Regions from separate parts of the Salinicoccus roseus genome, predicted to be linked through region 1. Evidence: predicted binding sites of a transcription regulator. Region 1 holds the regulator's gene; each other region holds the start of a gene.
The links. The regulator Rex, encoded in region 1, represses fermentation and respiration genes when NADH is low (regulators of the CRP and FNR family bind a similar motif). The targets are predictions, from matches to a motif close to TTGTGAAATATTTCACAA.

Region 1 (5,818 bases):
GGCGTCGTACTTGCAGATGCCGGTGAGAAGTTCAGCAGCGGCCTTGAGACATTTACACATGCTGTCCCACGCATCAGTTCTGTAGAGAAGTTCACATCCATTCTACGCCAGGAGGATGTGCATCAGATGGTGCCTGAATATTTAAAAGTATCGGAGGCTGAGAAAAATTGGATGGAGCGCACACAGTCATAAGAAGAATGGAAATTGATGATCTGGAAGCTGTATATGAAATCGAATCAGCCTCATTTCCGAATACATCATGGAACATCGAATCTTTTCTCAGGGAACTGACAGCAAATCAGTTTGCCTATTACTTCGTCCTTGAAAAGGAAGACAGGATAGTGGGCTACTGTGGCGTATGGCTCGTCATAGATCAGAGCCAGATCACCACAATCGCCGTGGACAGAAGAGAGCAGGGCAATGGCTATGGCCGTCAGCTTCTTCAACATGCGAAGGAATATGCGGGTCGATCTGCAGATATACTCTCATTGGAAGTGAGTATAGACAATGATAGAGCCATGAAGCTGTATGAAAAGGAAGGATTCCTCTATGGGGGAATACGAAAGGACTATTATGGACCGGGAAAGGATGCACATGTCATGTGGGTGAGCCTGAATGAATGAAGAAGTGATAATACTGAGCATCGAGACGAGCTGTGATGAAACGGCGTGCAGTATCGTGAAGAATGGGAATGAAATATTGTCGAATGTGGTCGTCAGCCAGATAGAAAGCCATAAGCGTTTCGGTGGTGTGGTACCGGAAGTGGCTTCGAGACACCATGTTGAAACCATCACAGTAGTGATTGAGCAGGCACTGGAGGAAGCAGGATTCCTGCCGTCAGACCTTTCCGCTGTAGCAGTAACGGAAGGGCCGGGACTGATCGGCGCATTGCTGGTCGGCATCAATGCTGCCAAGGCATTCAGCTTTGCCCATGACCTCCCCCTCATTCCCGTCCATCATATCGCAGGCCACATATATGCGAATCAGCTGGAAGAGGAACTCAAATTTCCTCTCATCTCCCTCATTGTTTCTGGAGGGCATACCGAGCTGATTTATATGAAGGATCACATGTCTTTCGAGGTCATCGGAGAAACAAGGGACGATGCGGTGGGGGAGGCTTATGACAAGGTTGCGAGGGTCATCGGTCTTCCTTATCCCGGCGGCCCCCATATCGACCGTCTGAGCAGGGAAGGGGAAGATACTTTCAACTTTCCAAGACCCTACCTGGAACCGGGCAGCTATGATTTCAGCTTCAGCGGACTGAAGTCTTCAGTCATCAACACACTGCACAACTACAGGCAGAAGGACATCACAATAAATAAAGCGGATGTGGCGACAAGTTTCCAGGAGAGCGTCGTTGATGTGCTGACGAAAAAGACCATGATGGCTGTCGGAAACTATGGAGTGGACCACCTGATCATTGCAGGAGGCGTCGCCGCCAACAGTGGATTGAGGTCCCGCTTTGAAATGCTCTGCCAGGAGCAGGGAATAAAGCTCAGCATACCCCAGCTGAAGTATTGTACCGACAATGCAGCGATGATCGGCGCTGCAGCCTACCATCTCTATAATAATGATGCCTTCGGTACACTCGATCTGAATGGCAGAAACTTCATCGATATAGAAGAATACAGTATATAGAAAGCCATGTCCCTTAATTTTGGGACATGGCTTTCTTGTATCATCCTTGATTGTCAATACGGAACATTTGTTTTAAACAGCCTGTGGATAACTTGTTGATAAAAATGTGAAAAGCTGTGTAAACGCCGCGGGGACTGGGGATATAAATGTGCACAACTATGTGCATAACTTATTACTCCTGTGGATGGATCGCTGCATTATGCAGTGCTGTGCACTTTCAGCTGTGAATAAAAATGTGGTTAAGTCCATTTCCCGTGACTTCCATTAAAATGGAACCTATGTTCGCAACAGGTTTATATCTCTTCCAGCTGTTCCTCCAATGCAGCCCATTCGATCATCAGTTCATCGAGCTGTGCCTTCTGCAGATTCAACTGCTCATTGTATTCTGAGGCCTTCTCATAGTCCTCATAAACTTCGGGTTCGGCAAGTCTTTGTTCGGTTGCTGAGATTTCTTCTTCCAACGCCTGGATGCGTTCCTCCATCCTGCTTGTGCTGCGCTTCAGCTTCTGCATCTCGTTCCTTTTCTGCTTCTGCTGTTCATAATCCGTGCCGTTCGGCCCTTTGTCCTCCTGATTCTCCACTTGGATTGCGAGGGAAGCCTGTTCTTCCTTCTTATGACGATAGTAGCTATAGTCTCCGTTGTAGGTCTGGAGATGCTGAAGATCCATCTCCACTATCTTGGTGGCGATGCGGTCGATGAAGTACCGATCATGGGAGACGAATAGTATGGTGCCGGGGAAGTTCTGGAGTGCCTCCTCCAGAACTTCCTTGCTGTCGATGTCCAGGTGGTTGGTGGGCTCATCAAGGATGAGCAGGTTATTCTTCTCGAGCATCAGTTTAGCCAGCTGGATGCGGGCCTTTTCCCCGCCGCTCAGATCGTTGACACTCTTCATCACCTCATCCTGCGTAAACAGGAAACGACCCAGCACTTTACGGACATCACTTTCATTCATGTTCGGATATTCATGCCACAGTTCTTCGAGGACATTCCTGTTGGAGGTGAATTCGGCCTGCTTCTGGTCATAGTAGCCGATGGAGACATTCGTGCCGTAGATGATTTCTCCCGCATGACGGGGCAGCTTCTTCGCAATGGTTTTGACGAGCGTGGATTTTCCTATGCCATTCGGACCGATGATCGCCAGCCGGTCCCCCTTATCGACGTTCAGGGTGATGCCGCTGTTCAGCGTCTCTTCATATCCGATGTCGAGGCTCTTGATACGGAGGACATCGTTTCCACTCTCCCTTTTTATATCGAAGGAGAAGCGTGCACTTTTTCTGTCGATCTGCGGCGTATCCATCCGGTCCATCTGCTCAAGCTTCTTGCGGCGGCTTTTTGCCATATTGCTCGTCGAAGCCCGTGCGATGTTCTTTTCGACGAAGGTTTCGAGCTGTTTGATCTCCTTCTGCTGATGTTCATAGGCTTTCATGCGAAGGCTGTAGTTCTTTTCCTTTTCCTTCACGTACTTTGTATAGTTCGAGTGATAGAGTGTCCCGCGGTTCATCTCCACCTCAAAGATCTTATCGACCGTGCGGTCGAGGAAGTAGCGGTCATGGCTGATGATTGCGATTGCACCCGTAAAACTGTTCAGGTACTGTTCAAGCCAAGCCACGGTGTCCATGTCCAGGTGGTTGGTCGGTTCATCGAGAAGGAGCAGGTCCGGTTTTGACAGCAGCATCTGCCCCAGGGCGAGGCGTGTCTTCTGGCCGCCCGAGAATGCATCTACGTTGCGGTCGAGGTCGTCCTTGGTGAAATTGAGTCCGGTGATGACAGTCTTGATCTGTGCATCGATCGTGTACCCTCCTTGCGACTCGAATGAATTCTGCAGGGTATCATAGCGTTCCACCTGCTCGCTGTAGGCAGGATCGTCGTAGTCATGTTCTGCCAGCCAGGTCGTCACTTTCTGCATTTCCTCCTGGATGCGGAGCAGGTGCGAGAACGGCCGCATCATTTCATCCCGCACAGTCTGGGAGGATTCCAGTGTCATCTGCTGGGTCAGGTAGCCGATGGAGATGCCTTTCGGAGTGGTGATCTGGCCCTCATCAAGCCCAAGTTCGCCTGCCATCATTTTCATGAGCGTGGTCTTTCCGGCACCGTTCTTCCCGACGATGCCGACGGTTTCGCCCTTTTTTATTTCAAGATTTATATTTTCAAAAATCATGTCTGTACCGAATGATTTCTTTACATTTCCCAATTGCATCACTATCATATTCATTACCTCACTTTCTTCAAGTCTACAATAAATAAATTAAAAAAACGATGAAATTAAACGGCATTGACTACACTATGAAAATCGAGATATGCTATAATATATCAACAGAGTGTAATAAACGAGGTGTGGGACATTTGAACAGTAAAAAGAAAATCCCAAATGCAACTATGAAACGTCTCCCTTTATACTATAGATTTTTTAAGAACTCTGAAAAATCCGGTGTGGACAGAGTCTCATCCAGAGAGATCAGTGAGGCATTGGATATTGACTCTGCCACTATAAGGCGAGACTTCTCCTATTTTGGGGAGCTTGGCAGAAAAGGGTACGGCTACAATGTCAAAAGCCTTCTGAACTTCTTCATGGAACACATCCAGGGGAATGAAGTGAAGAATGTTGCGATCATTGGTGCCGGCAATCTGGGCAGCGCGTTATTAAACTACAAATTCAGTAATATAAATGATAGAATGAACGTAGTTGCCGCCTTTGACAGCAATGATGAAATTGTTGGAACATCCATCAACGATACATTAGTATATCATCCAGATGAACTTGAAGATATGGTCAGTAGACATAACATAGACGTTGCGATACTCACCCTGCCGGCAGAGGTCAGCCAGGCGATGGCTGAACGGCTTGTAGATGCGGGCATCAAGGGTATACTCAACTTCACACCTATCAGATTGGACGTAAATGATGGAATCTATGTACACAATATAGATTTGAGTGTTGAATTGCAGGCGCTATTCTTTTATATGAAACATATCTAGGAGGGGTAATATGCTCGAAATGTTTATGCCGGGGACGCTTATGGCAGTAGGGCCGACAAGTATGATTGTAATCGCTGTGGTAGCATTGATCATATTCGGACCCAAGAAGCTTCCTCAGTTCGGACGCGCAATGGGCTCCACTTTAAAGGAATTTAAAGACGCAACCAAGGGCCTTGCTACGGACGATGATGACGAAGAAGAAGAACTCGAGAGAAAAAAGCAGCCGAAGAAAATTGAAGCAGTTGAAGTTGAAAAAGCTGAAGAAACAAAAGTATAGAGATTTGGAGGTGGCGAAAGCCACCTTTTTTTAAAGAGGTGAAAAGTAAGATGACAGACTCGGAAAAAAAAGAATTTACCGAGCACCTGGAAGAGTTGAGGAAGCGTCTGCTCATTGTCATGTATTTCTTTGTCGGCGCGTTGATTATAGGGTTTTTCCTCTCCAAGCCACTGATATACCAGATGCAGAATGCCCCATGGGCAGAGTCGATCCAAATGCACGCATTCCAGGTCACGGACCCGTTGAAGATCTATCTGCTCGTGATCGTCATAATCGGTCTTGTAGTGGTATTGCCGGTCATCATGTACCAGCTGTGGGCATTTGTGGCACCGGGATTGTACGGAAATGAACGGAAGTTGACGCTGAGCTACATACCGATCGTCATGATCCTCATGCTGATCGGCATGGCTTTCGGCTACTTCGTACTTGTCCCTTATATCATCCAGTTCACTTTCGAGCTTTCGGAAGATATGGGAATCGAGACGACCATCGGCATCAACCAGTATTTCGGCTTCCTCTTCAGGACAGTCCTGCCATTCGGTGTCATATTCCAGATGCCGATCCTGGTGCTTTTCCTGACACAGCTTGGCCTGTTGACACCGATGTTCCTAAAGAAGAACAGAAAGTATGCCTATTTCATCCTGCTGGTGATTGCGGCGCTTATTGCCCCACCAGATCTGATGACGCATATCATGCTGACGATACCAATGATCGTACTATACGAAATCAGCATATACATTTCAAAAATCGGCTATCGGAGGCATTTGAAGGCAGAACAGAAGGCAATAGAAGAATCTTTGGATTCCGACTAGGGAGGTATTCAGGGTGAAATTCGATTCGAACACTGAAGCGTTTAAAGCGTTGGGAGAAGCGGACAATGACTCATTGAATGAACGGCTTGAAAAGGCACAGGATGACCAGTGGAG
Region 2 (5,818 bases), on a different contig from region 1:
CCTCAATCTGCATGTGCTGTCGTGGCCGGTGATATTCGTCAGCATCATCAGCATACTGTTCTTTACGAGCACAGCCCTTTTTGTCAAGACGATGATCCGGGAGAAGAAGAATCCGAAGTACAGGATTGCGTCGTATGCCTATCATGGAATTGTGTTCATCATCATGCTCAGCGCACACTGGATATTGGCACTCGCCTTCCTGCTCAGCCTGGTACGGGCCGTGGCACTATACGGCCGGGGCTGGAAGATGAAGCAGATCGGCATTCTGGAGATTGTGCATGCAGTATGGATGACCACACTCGTATCCGTACACATCACCAATTTCATGTGATGCATAAGCATGGGGACCGGAAGGTCCCCATGCTTCTTTGATATAATGGGGTCAGAGGGATTGTGAAGAGGGGGCTATTAATGTGGATGACCTTTATGGGATTGCCAGAGAGAGGCTGAACACCAGAACGACGAGCAGGGAAGGGAAAATGGGACACGTTGCAGCAGCGCTTATGACTGCAGAAGGCAATATATATACAGGTGTCGCGCTCGATCTGCCATCTTCCATCGGCTTCTGTGCAGAGCATTCTGCGATTGCTGCAATGGTGACTGCCGGTGAATATGATGTCGCGAGAATCATAGCTGTACATGAGGATGGCAGCATCCTTCCTCCCTGTGGCAGGTGCCGGGAGCTGATCAACCAGGTCGGTGAGGACAACTACGGGTGTGAAATCGGACTCTCAGGCAGGACTGTCCGTCTGGAGGAACTGCTGCCTGAGAGATGGGATGAAAAATATCTTCATCCGGATGTTTAGGCAGACATTCCGCAGCAGGCTGTAGTAATATATGAAGCATACTTAATGTTGGAAAGGTGATAGGATATGACACATTTCAATGAAATCAACACCGTTGCCCAGGGCAACACGAAACGGCTCCAGAAAACCATCCCGGATACGATGAAGAGTTTTAAAGATCTTCAGGATGCGGCCTATAAATCCGGTGCACTGGATAAGAAGACGAAGGAGTTTGCCGCACTGGCCTACGCAATCGCAGACAAGTGTGAAGGATGCATCGGCAATCATGTGAACAAGCTGATCAAGCTCGGTGCAACGCGTGAAGAGGTTGCTGAAATTGCAGGGGTGGCCATCGTCATGGGCGGCGGTCCCGGCAGTGTATATGGCGGCAAGGCCCTCCAGGCATATGACGATGCTACAGAAGAGGATTGAGCAGCCAGGCAGAAAAAAGGGACCAGATGGATTGCTATCCATCTGGTCCCTTTCCTGTGTCAACTTTCATACGCCTGTTTCAGTGCTTCAAGGTCGATCTTCTTCATCTCGAGGAAAGCCTGAGTGACTTTCCGTAACTGTTCCGGTGAGCCATTCGAAATCATCTTATTCATTTCCTTCGGGATGATCTGCCATGATACACCGAATTTGTCCTTGAGCCAGCCGCACTGTTCCGCTTCCGGCTCTGCGGATAACGCGTTCCAGTAGTAGTCGACCGCCTTCTGGTCCTCACATAGCACCATAAGGGAGATCGCTTCATTGAAGTTGAATTCATGCGGGCCGGCACTGTCCATTGCGGAGAACCACTGGCCTTCGATCATGAAATCGGAGTACATTACGGAGCCGGGCAGGTGAGGAGGCGTATCCTCCGGAAATCTGGCGATTTCCCCCATGCGGGAGTTTTCGAAGACTGAAAGATAGAATTCCAAGGCGTCTTCGCATTTCCTGAGATTCTGATCGATGAACATCAGGGAAGGGACGATATTCGGCCAATCGCCCGTCTCGGGACCTCCAAGTATGAGCTGCCATGAGACTCCAAACTTGTCCTCGACCCAGCCGTATTTCTTGCTGAAGGGGTATTCATCGAGCGGCATCAGTGCAGTGCCACCGTCAATCAAAGCGTTCCAGGTCTTCTCCAGATTCCGCTCTGCCTCCTCATCTTTTAAGGGGTCGAAATTGATGAAGAAAGAGATGGATGGGTTGAACGTGAAGTAGGGGCCCGCGTTGATGACCATGAATTTATAGCCATAGAGTTCAAAAGAAAGCTGCTGTGCATCACCGGACGGCGTATCGTGCAATGTCGTACGGTCGGTAAGCTTTGATTCCGGGAATATGGACATGTAGAATTCGACTGCGTCTTCTGCTTCCGTGTCAAACCATAGGTGGGGGACGATAAGTTGGTTTTCCATGGATATCCCTCCTATTTCTTATAGCCATTATAACAGTATTAAAGAGTAAAAATACACTGATACACACAGAAAGGGCACGCTATAGCGTTCCCTTTCAAGTCGTTGATGTCACCCGGTCAGTTCTCCGTGACCTTCTTTTTCTTTTTTCGGTAGGCTTTCGGTATATATACACAGTAAGGCTCGCTCTCAAGGTAATCTCCAGTGGCGGCATAGGCCCTTGAGCGGGAGCCGCCGCAGACATGCCTGAATTCGCAGACGCCGCATTTGCCCTTATAAAGGTCAGGGTTCCTGAGGCTTTTGAGTATCGGCGAGTTCCTGTATATGTCGGACAGCTTGTCGACGCGCACGTTGCCGCAGTTGACCGGCAGCAATCCACTTGGATAGACATGGCCGATGTGCGAAATGAAGACGAATCCATTGCCGTCGTTGACGCCTTTCGGTGCGCGTCCAAGGCCATCGATCGTACCTGTTTTGCCTTCGCTGAGGGCATCCATGTAGCGGATCTGCGCATCGGGATCCTTATTCTTACGCATCTGATCCTGTATGACCACCCGGCGGTAGTGCTGGGCGGCTGTCGTCTTGATGTCGAAAGGGACTTCGTCCTTGATCTTATTCAGCCATCTGAATACCTGCTCATGCTGGGCGGGGGTGATCATATCCTCGTTCTTCCCACGTCCTGTCGGTACGAGGAAGAACACGCTCCACAGCACGCAGTTGAGGGATTCGACCATCTCCCTCATTTCTTCAAGGTATTCGATGTTATAGTTTGAAATCACCGTATTGATCTGAAGCGGCATACCAAGTTCGTTCAGATAGCTGATGGCTTTCATCGTCAAGTCGAAGCTTCCTTCAGTCCCTCTGAAATGGTCATGGACCTGCTTGTTATGGCCGTCCAGGCTGAATGCCCATCGGCTCAGTCCGACATCCTTCGCCTTCTGCATCGCTTCCTTCGTGACATTCGGTGTGGCGCTCGGCGTCATCGAAACCCTGACACCTTTTTCCACGGCATATTCTGCAAGTTCGAATACATCCGTCCGCATCAGCGGATCTCCGCCGGTGAATACGAGCATCGGGTACTCCATTGCGGCGATATCGTCTATAAGCCGCTTGCCTTCTTCAGTGGACAGTTCGTAGGGATTGCGTTCAACCTGTGCTTCAGCCCTGCAGTGCAGGCAATGCAGTTCACATGCGCGCGTCAATTCCCAAATGACTATGAAAGGGACTTCGTTGAAGTCCGGAATTCTGATTTCTGGTTTCATTACCATCGCTCCTTTACCTGTTACTTCCAATATAAATCAAAGTGATCAGAAAACAATTGATATTTTGTGACAAAATTAACAATGTAAATCCTTGTTCATCATATTGTAATAACTTGCGGGGCGGGTAAAAGGTATTGGAAGGAGGGGATCTCAATGGAAACCATCATTACAGGGAAGGGTGTACACATACTTTTTCCAAAGGACTGCGGCAATGCACCGAAAAAACGCCTGTTGATTGATGCACTGGCTGCCTTTATTGAAGGGGACCATGCTGAACTCGAGGAACGGTTGGATACGGACAAGGTCCGCCTACCATCGCTTCCGGAAGGTGTAAAGGAAGTCAAAGTCCATCGGGTGATTACGCATGGGAAGGAGGCGGGGATGCACCTGACCATAGACTTTGCTGATCGGAAACAGGTGGAAGCAGGAGCCTTCCTGTCTTTCAGAAGTGCTGCGAATAATATCATTTCTGAACTGGACGTACTGGTGATGAAATGATCTTCCGGGACTTTCTGGAACCATCCCTACCTGCACTAATTCATTGCAGTAGCGGTGGCTTAGTGGTAAATTTAAGGGGAAAGAGACTTTCTGAAAAAGGGGTTTACGCATGCCTAATATTATAAATATAGACAGCCTGGACGAGGCTCAGGCACTTATAGGTGCAAATGATCAGCATATTACTTTTCTGGAAGAGGAGTTCGATGTGACGATCCACACCCTCGGCAATGAAATCACCGTTGATGGTGCTGATGATCAAAACGTCGAATTGACGGAAGATGTACTGATCAACCTGCTTAAAATCATCCAGCGGGGGATGTCCATCAATCTCAGGGACGTCCAGTCTGCAGCGATGATGGCACGCAAGGGTACGATCGAATACCTTGCGGATCTCTATAATGAAGAGATCGCCCGTGATGTAAAAGGGAAGAGCATCCGTGCGAAGACGACCGGGCAGCGCCTGTATATAGAAAACATCAAACGCCATGACCTGACATTCGGCATCGGCCCTGCAGGTACAGGCAAGACATTCCTCGCTGTCGTACTGGCTTGCCAGATGCTCCGTGAAAATAGTGTGAAACGGATCGTTCTGACACGTCCAGCGGTGGAAGCAGGGGAGAACCTGGGCTTCCTGCCGGGCGACCTCAAGGAAAAGGTGGATCCCTATCTTCGGCCGCTCTATGATGGCCTCCACACGGTACTCGGCGCAGAGCAGACGGACCGCCTCATAGAACGCGGTGTCATAGAGGTGGCGCCGCTTGCCTACATGCGTGGCCGGACTTTGAATGAGGCATTTGTAATTCTGGATGAAGCACAGAATACTACAGAAATGCAGATGAAGATGTTCCTCACACGGCTCGGATTCGGATCGAAGATGGTCGTCACCGGCGACGAGACGCAGATCGATCTCCCGGGATCCACGAAGAGCGGTCTTGTCGAATCCGTCAGGCTGCTTTCCGATGTCAGGGGAATCGCAGTGAATAAGATGGATGAATCGGATGTCGTACGCCATCCACTTGTATCAAAAATCATCAAAGCATATGAGAAGGAGTGATCCGCTTGATAGCTATAGATTTCATGGATGACGGCAGTTTTACGGATGAAAGCCAGAGGGGGGAAATCGAGTCGCTGATCAGTTTCGCCTATGGGCATCTGAATGAAACGGATGACGCGGAGATCAGCGTCTCCTTTGTCGATGAAGAGGAAATACAGGAGATCAACCGGAACTATCGGGAAAAGGACGCCGTCACGGATGTGATCAGCTTCGCAATGGAGGATGAGGATGACAATGTCATCCATGAAGATGCCCCGCGGATGCTCGGTGACATCATCATCTGCACGGATCGTGCGAAGTCCCAGGCTGAGGAATATGGCCACAGCTATAAGAGGGAATTGATGTTCCTTACGCTCCATGGCTTCCTCCACCTGCTCGGCTACGATCACATGGAAGCGGATGAGGAGAAGGAGATGAACCGGCTCCAGGACGAAATACTCGATGCCTTCGGTGTAACCCGGGAAGATTGATATGAGGCTCTACAACAGGTTCAAATATGCTTTCATGGGTCTCCGGTGGCTGATGCAGAAGGATACGCATTTCATCGTACACCTCGTGTTTGGAGGTCTGGCGGTCATCCTCGGGATGATTGTGGGACTTGACCGCACCGGCTGGCTGTTCATCGTCAGTGCGGTGTTCCTTGTGCTTATTGCTGAGGCATTCAACACAGCAGTCGAAGCTGCAGTAGATCTGTCCACCGACACCATCCATCCGATGGCCAAGGCCGCCAAGGATGCAGGGGCGGCCGGGGTGCTGCTGTCTGCAGTATATGCCGTCGTCATCGGTCTGATTGTATTTATACCCTACCTGATTTAATGAGGA
Region 3 (5,818 bases), on a different contig from region 1:
AAAGGCATGCTTCCAAAGAACAGACTCGGTCGCGCACAAGGCAAGAAACTTCATGTATACGCTGGAAGCGAGCACAAGCATGAAGCACAAAAACCAGAAAACTACGAACTTCGCGGTTAAGGATAGGAGGTTAAATCATTGGCTAAAGTAGAATATACAGGAACAGGTCGTCGTAAAAATGCAGTAGCGCGTGTACGTCTCGTACCAGGTGAAGGCAATGTTACAGTCAACGGACGTGACATGAGGGATTATCTCCCATTCGAAAGTCTCATCCTTGACTTGAATCAGCCATTCGCAGTTACAGAAACACAAGGTAACTACGATGTACTGGTAAACGTTAAAGGTGGCGGCTTCACAGGACAAGCTCAGGCAATCCGTCATGGTATCGCAAGAGCACTTCTGGAAGCAGATCCGGAAAACCGTGGCGTGCTTAAGAGAGCTGGACTCCTTACACGTGACCCACGTATGAAAGAACGTAAGAAATACGGACTTAAGAAAGCCCGTCGTTCTCCACAGTTCTCAAAACGTTAAGGATACGATTCCGATACTTTCAAGAACCCCATATTTGGGGTTCTTTTTTTGTACATATAGTCAATACCGGGTAGGGAAGTTCAAACCTTCTGGAATAAGGGTATATATAAAGATGACATTTACCAATAAAAATATATCTGGAGGGATATGAATGGCTTTCGACTACGACCTGGATTTTGACAACATCGACTTTCGTGAACAGCCTGAACTCTACAGAGTGGGAAGAGGCGAGCAGGGAGTGCTGATGGTGGAACCCTATAAAAGTGAAATACTCCCGCACTGGCGTTTCAAGACGCCTGAGATTGCCCGGGAATCCTCGGATAAGATCTATCAGATGTATCTGGACTATAAGGAAAAGGACGACTTTGTCGGGATGGACATGGCGAGGAAATTCCTCCAGATGGGATATACGCGCTCCCGACGGTATGCCAATTATAAAGGTGGAAGGAAGTACGACAAGAATGGTGAAGTGAACGAACGGGATATTGACGAGAAGAAGGCCGAATCGGCCGCGATCTTTGAAGAGAAATGGAAGACGGTGCGGGAGGACGAAGATTACCTCAAGCTGAAGAAGGCACATCAGAAGAAGTACGGATGAGATGACGCCTGTTCCAATTTACTTCCGTCTCCAAGGTGTCATTAAGGAAAGGTGATTGGATGAAAGTGATTGTTGATGCGGATGCGTGTCCGGTGAAGGACATCATCATAAAAGAAACAGGGGACAGGCAGGTGCCGGTCGTATTGGTGTCGAGTCTGTCGCACTATTCCACCCAGGAATTGCCTGATCATGTCCGGGCTGTCTATGTGGAAGCGGGTCCGGATGCTGCGGACTTCAAAGTGGTGCAGCTCGCAGCAGCGGATGATATCGTGGTGACCCAGGACTACGGGCTTGCTTCCCTGCTTCTGCCGAAGGGATGCACAGTACTCCATCATAAAGGATTTGAATATGACGCCAGGAATATCGATCATCTGCTTGAGACGCGTTATATGGGCAGCATGATACGTAAAGGCGGCGGGCGGACGAAGGGACCGAAGCCATTCTCAAAGGAGGACAAGGAAGCTTTCCTCAAGCTGTTCCGCCAGAAGATCGGGAGTACAGTGGATAAAGGATAGTTTTTATTCATCGCTTTGAGCGTACAATCGAAATCGAAGCTGGATGTATAGTATATTGAAATGGAAGACATTGTTATGGGAGGAGAATTTTAATGGATGTTAAGTTTCCAATAGGTAAACTGGATGTACCAGAAACACCAACGCTTGAAAATGTACAAGAGTGGGCGGATCAGATCGAGTCCTATACAGGCCAGCTGAGGGGAACAGTCGATGATCTGGATGAAGAAGATCTATCAAAAACCTATCGTGAAGGGAGTTGGACGGTAAGGCAGCTTGTTCACCATATTGCGGATTCTCAATTGAATATGTATCAGCGCCTGAAACTGGCACTTACGGACGATGCACCGACGGTGCCCGGCTTTCTCCAGGAGGAATGGGCGGTGCAGCCGGATACTGAACTTCCTGTAGAGGCGTCCATCAGAATGCTCGAAGGGATGAACGCACGCATCACAGAAGTGGCGCGCAACCTGACGGAGGCGCAGTTGGACCGATATTTCATCCATGAGACGAACGGTAAGATCACTGTAGCAACAAAAGTGGCGAAACTCGCATGGCATGAAGAGCATCACCTGGAACATATTAAGATCGCATTGTCCAAATAATCTGTTGGAATCGCATGATTGCCTCCGGCTTTCCAGATTGTGCTTAGTGAGGCCCTAGACCGGGAATAAATAAAAGAACGGCAAAACGGCTTCATATTAGGAAATGGAGGGTATCATGATGAACATCGATTTCGAGCATATCGAGACGAATGGAGTGGGACTCCATGTTGCAGTTTCCGGCCCCAAGGATGGAGCTCTGGTGATATTGCTCCATGGTTTCCCCGAGTTCTGGTTCAGCTGGAGAAGACAGATCCGTGAGTTGGCCGAAGCGGGATATAGGGTCGTCGCCCCCGACCAGCGTGGATATAATAAAAGTGACAAGCCGGATGGGGTCAGGGCTTACCACATCGATACGCTCAGGAATGATATCATCGGGCTCATCCACTACTTTGGACATAAGGATGCAGCCATCATCGGCCACGATTGGGGCGGTGCGGTAGGCTGGCATCTGGTGAGCACGCATCCCGAACTGGTTCGGGGCTTTGTGGCAATCAACATGCCGCACTTGCCGGTATTTCCCAAAGTCATGCTGACGACACCCCTGCAGTGGCTGAGGAGCTCATACATGCTGTTCTTCCAGATTCCGAAAGTACCGGAGAAGATCATGAGCAGCAACGATTACCGGTATATGGAGCAGGCCCTTAAGATGACGAGTAGAAAAGGGACATTCACAGAAGAGGAGCTTGGTGCATATAAGATTGCTTGGGCAAGGCCCAAGACGCTGACGAGCATGCTGAACTGGTATCGTGCAATGCCCTCCAGCATGAAGAGTGGGCGGAAGCACGATATCGAAGTGCCCGTAAAGATCATATGGGGCAAAGGTGACCAGTTCCTTTCCAGCAAGCTGGCAGAGGAGAGCCTTAAGCTCATCGACAGCGATGCTGTAATCTGGGTCGAGGATGCGACACATTGGGTCCATCAGGAACAGCCTGAATTCGTCAATGACCAACTCCTCCGCTTCCTGAATAAAACCGCTTCCCAGATCATAAGTTGATCATCATTCTGCGCAGCCTACGGCTGTGCTTTTTTATTTTCCTTAATGACGCAAATTAATGTGAAAAAAATAACAAAAACTATTGCATATGTGATAATATTCACATATAATGAACCTATAGAAAAGAACGGATAACAGAGAGGAGAAATACAAATGATCAGACGGTTTAGGGAAAATAAGGCGAGCAAATATGTATTACTTATTTTGAGGATATTCCTCGGGTTTGGCTGGTTTACGAGTGGTTTGGGCAAAGTGATGAATGGCTTCGATGCTTCAGGATATCTGCAGAATGCAGTCCAGAATCCTGTAGTCGGTCCGGACGGCAGTGCAGTCTATCCGTGGTATACATTCCTTGTGGAAAATGTCTTTCTGCCGATGGCACCGATCGTCAACGTCATGATTCCATGGGGTGAAGTGCTTGTCGGACTCGGATTGCTTCTCGGGGGACTGACCGCATATGCTGCATTCTTCGGACTGATGATGAACTTCGCATTCCTGTTTGCAGGCACAGTCTCAGTAAACCCGCTCTACATCCTCATCGGCTTGGTCATACTTGCTGGAGGCCACAAGGCGGGAAGCCTCGGAGTGGACCACTTCCTGTATCGTGAGAATGAAGATGGCACATCCCGCAGGTTCAAGTTCCCGACGAGAAAGCGCGAAGTGACTGAATAGTTCATGTTTCATCAAGGACCCAGTTCCATATGGAGCCGGGTCTTTTGCCGCGTCTCATTCCCGTGGGTCGTCCCTGACCTTCTATTGAGTATTCACCCCATCCCGGTTATGATTGATTTAACAGCTATGAAAATGGGGTATGATGATGAAATTCCTGAAAACAATAAGAAACAGCATATGGGTCATTCCTGTGATCTATTGTCTGATGGCGCTTGCTTTGGCTCTGATTGTCGTCTACATAGACATGAAGATACTGCCGCTGCTCAACTTCGAGCTGGCGTTTTTCCTGGCGACATCGGTCGATCTGGCCAAAGAGATCCTCGGTTCGATTTCGGGGGCACTGTTGACGATGACAACGATTACGTTCTCCACCATCATGGTAGTGCTGACTACATATTCATCCCAGTTCTCCCCACGGGTGCTCACCAACTTTGTGAATGACAGGAGGACGATGCGGGTCCTTGGTGTCTTCATGGGCGGTTTTCTGTATTCGATCCTGTCCCTGGCCTTCATGCAGCAGGCCACATTCGAAGGGGAAGTCATTTCGGCGATTGTGGCGGTCATGCTTGCCGTACTCTGCCTTTTCTTCTTTGCGTACTTCATCCATTTCGTCGCTTCCAGCATACAGGTCAGCAACCTCATCAATTCTCTCGTCGAGGATGTGAAGGACGAGATAGAAAAGGAAGAAAAGAGGATCGATCAGGATCATGTTGCAGTAAGCGGGCTGAAGCCGGAGGTGGTGGAGTCGTATGACGCGACGACTGCACTCCAGTCCGAAGACTTCGGATTCATTCAGTTCATGAACCATGACAGGCTGTTTGAATGGGCCGAGGAGAACGGGGCTGTCATCCATGTCGAGCAGCTGGTGGGGGAGTTTGTGACGACCTCTACCATCCTTATCACCATCCATCACGATGAAGGGACTGAAATCCCGGACAGTCTGATCAGGAATATTGAGCTCGGCAAGGAACGGAGCGTATATCAGGATGTCGACTATGGCCTGCAGAAGATTGTGGATGTTGCGATACGTGCGCTGTCCCCCGGGATCAATGACCCCAACACCGCTGTCCAGTGCATCCACTACCTTTCCGAAGCGCTCATAAAGAATTTCAAATATACCGGTACGTACGTCATATACAATGATGAAAAGCATCTGGGACGACTGGTGGTTAGAAGAAGCAGTGTGGAAGATAAACTCTATAAGATGCTGTCGCAGATCAGTTTCTACGGGAGGCAGGATGTGACGATCCTCAGGACGCTCATTGAGGCTCTCGAGAATATCGCCCTGAATAGTACAGATGATGTGAAGCGGGATATAGAAGCATTCAGCCGCTATGTATATGATGGTTTCGATGAGGGTGTACTGTATGATATTGATTACAAATATATCAATGAGAGGCAAGTCCGTTTAAGTGAAGCGTTGAACAGGGCGGAGTAATATGGACATATTGATGGAATGGTACCCGATGGGAGTGGGGTACCATTTTTAATGCGGATTTCTAGTGGCTGGTCTAAATATTTCATTTCAGGGTATAAGTACGTATTGAAAAGAAGAAAAGGGGATGAATGTTGATGAGAATATTACTGACCGGTGCGTCCGGATATATTGGCGGAAATCTTCTGGAGAAGCTCAAAGAAAATCATGAGATCATAGCGATCTCCAGACATGCGGATAATAAGGAAGACGAAGAGAATGTCACATGGAAGGAAGCGGATCTCTATTCACAGATAGATATCGAGAATGTGATGGAGGATATAGATATTGCAGTATACCTCGTCCATTCCATGCAGCCCTCATCAAAGCTTTCGCAGGCGAAGTTCGCAGATATGGATGCGATACTCGCAGATAATTTCGCATGGGCTGCCAAGCAGAAGGGCGTGAAGCGGATCGTCTATCTGAGCGGCA

Region 2: EDC33_RS02325 (TIGR04053 family radical SAM/SPASM domain-containing protein) is a predicted target of Rex. The motif match lies at 3,509-3,526, and genes of this name have one in related genera.
Region 3: EDC33_RS11245 (DoxX family membrane protein) is a predicted target of Rex. The motif match lies at 3,329-3,346, and genes of this name have one in related genera.

The regions. Positions count from the first base shown of each region.
Region 1 is NZ_RKQJ01000003.1:349,495-355,312, reverse strand. Features, by position in the region: gene tsaB (tRNA (adenosine(37)-N6)-threonylcarbamoyltransferase complex dimerization subunit type 1 TsaB) at 1-192, shown strand, start outside; gene rimI (ribosomal protein S18-alanine N-acetyltransferase) at 198-623, shown strand; gene tsaD (tRNA (adenosine(37)-N6)-threonylcarbamoyltransferase complex transferase subunit TsaD) at 616-1,638, shown strand; gene EDC33_RS10935 (ABC-F family ATP-binding cassette domain-containing protein) at 1,932-3,845, opposite strand; gene EDC33_RS10930 (redox-sensing transcriptional repressor Rex) at 3,923-4,615, shown strand; gene EDC33_RS10925 (twin-arginine translocase TatA/TatE family subunit) at 4,656-4,892, shown strand; gene tatC (twin-arginine translocase subunit TatC) at 4,943-5,704, shown strand; gene EDC33_RS10915 (glycoside hydrolase family 32 protein) at 5,718-5,818, shown strand, end outside.
Region 2 is NZ_RKQJ01000001.1:424,816-430,633, reverse strand. Features, by position in the region: gene EDC33_RS02345 (YwiC-like family protein) at 1-331, shown strand, start outside; gene EDC33_RS02340 (cytidine deaminase family protein) at 414-806, shown strand; gene EDC33_RS02335 (carboxymuconolactone decarboxylase family protein) at 873-1,217, shown strand; gene EDC33_RS02330 (VOC family protein) at 1,277-2,185, opposite strand; gene EDC33_RS02325 (TIGR04053 family radical SAM/SPASM domain-containing protein) at 2,302-3,444, opposite strand; gene EDC33_RS02320 (hypothetical protein) at 3,598-3,942, shown strand; gene EDC33_RS02315 (PhoH family protein) at 4,052-4,996, shown strand; gene ybeY (rRNA maturation RNase YbeY) at 5,002-5,466, shown strand; gene EDC33_RS02305 (diacylglycerol kinase) at 5,468-5,812, shown strand.
Region 3 is NZ_RKQJ01000004.1:55,332-61,149, reverse strand. Features, by position in the region: gene rplM (50S ribosomal protein L13) at 1-120, shown strand, start outside; gene rpsI (30S ribosomal protein S9) at 139-531, shown strand; gene EDC33_RS11265 (DUF4385 domain-containing protein) at 683-1,129, shown strand; gene EDC33_RS11260 (YaiI/YqxD family protein) at 1,189-1,644, shown strand; gene EDC33_RS11255 (YfiT family bacillithiol transferase) at 1,737-2,246, shown strand; gene EDC33_RS11250 (alpha/beta fold hydrolase) at 2,362-3,240, shown strand; gene EDC33_RS11245 (DoxX family membrane protein) at 3,394-3,912, shown strand; gene EDC33_RS11240 (DUF2254 domain-containing protein) at 4,058-5,350, shown strand; gene EDC33_RS11235 (NAD-dependent epimerase/dehydratase family protein) at 5,482-5,818, shown strand, end outside.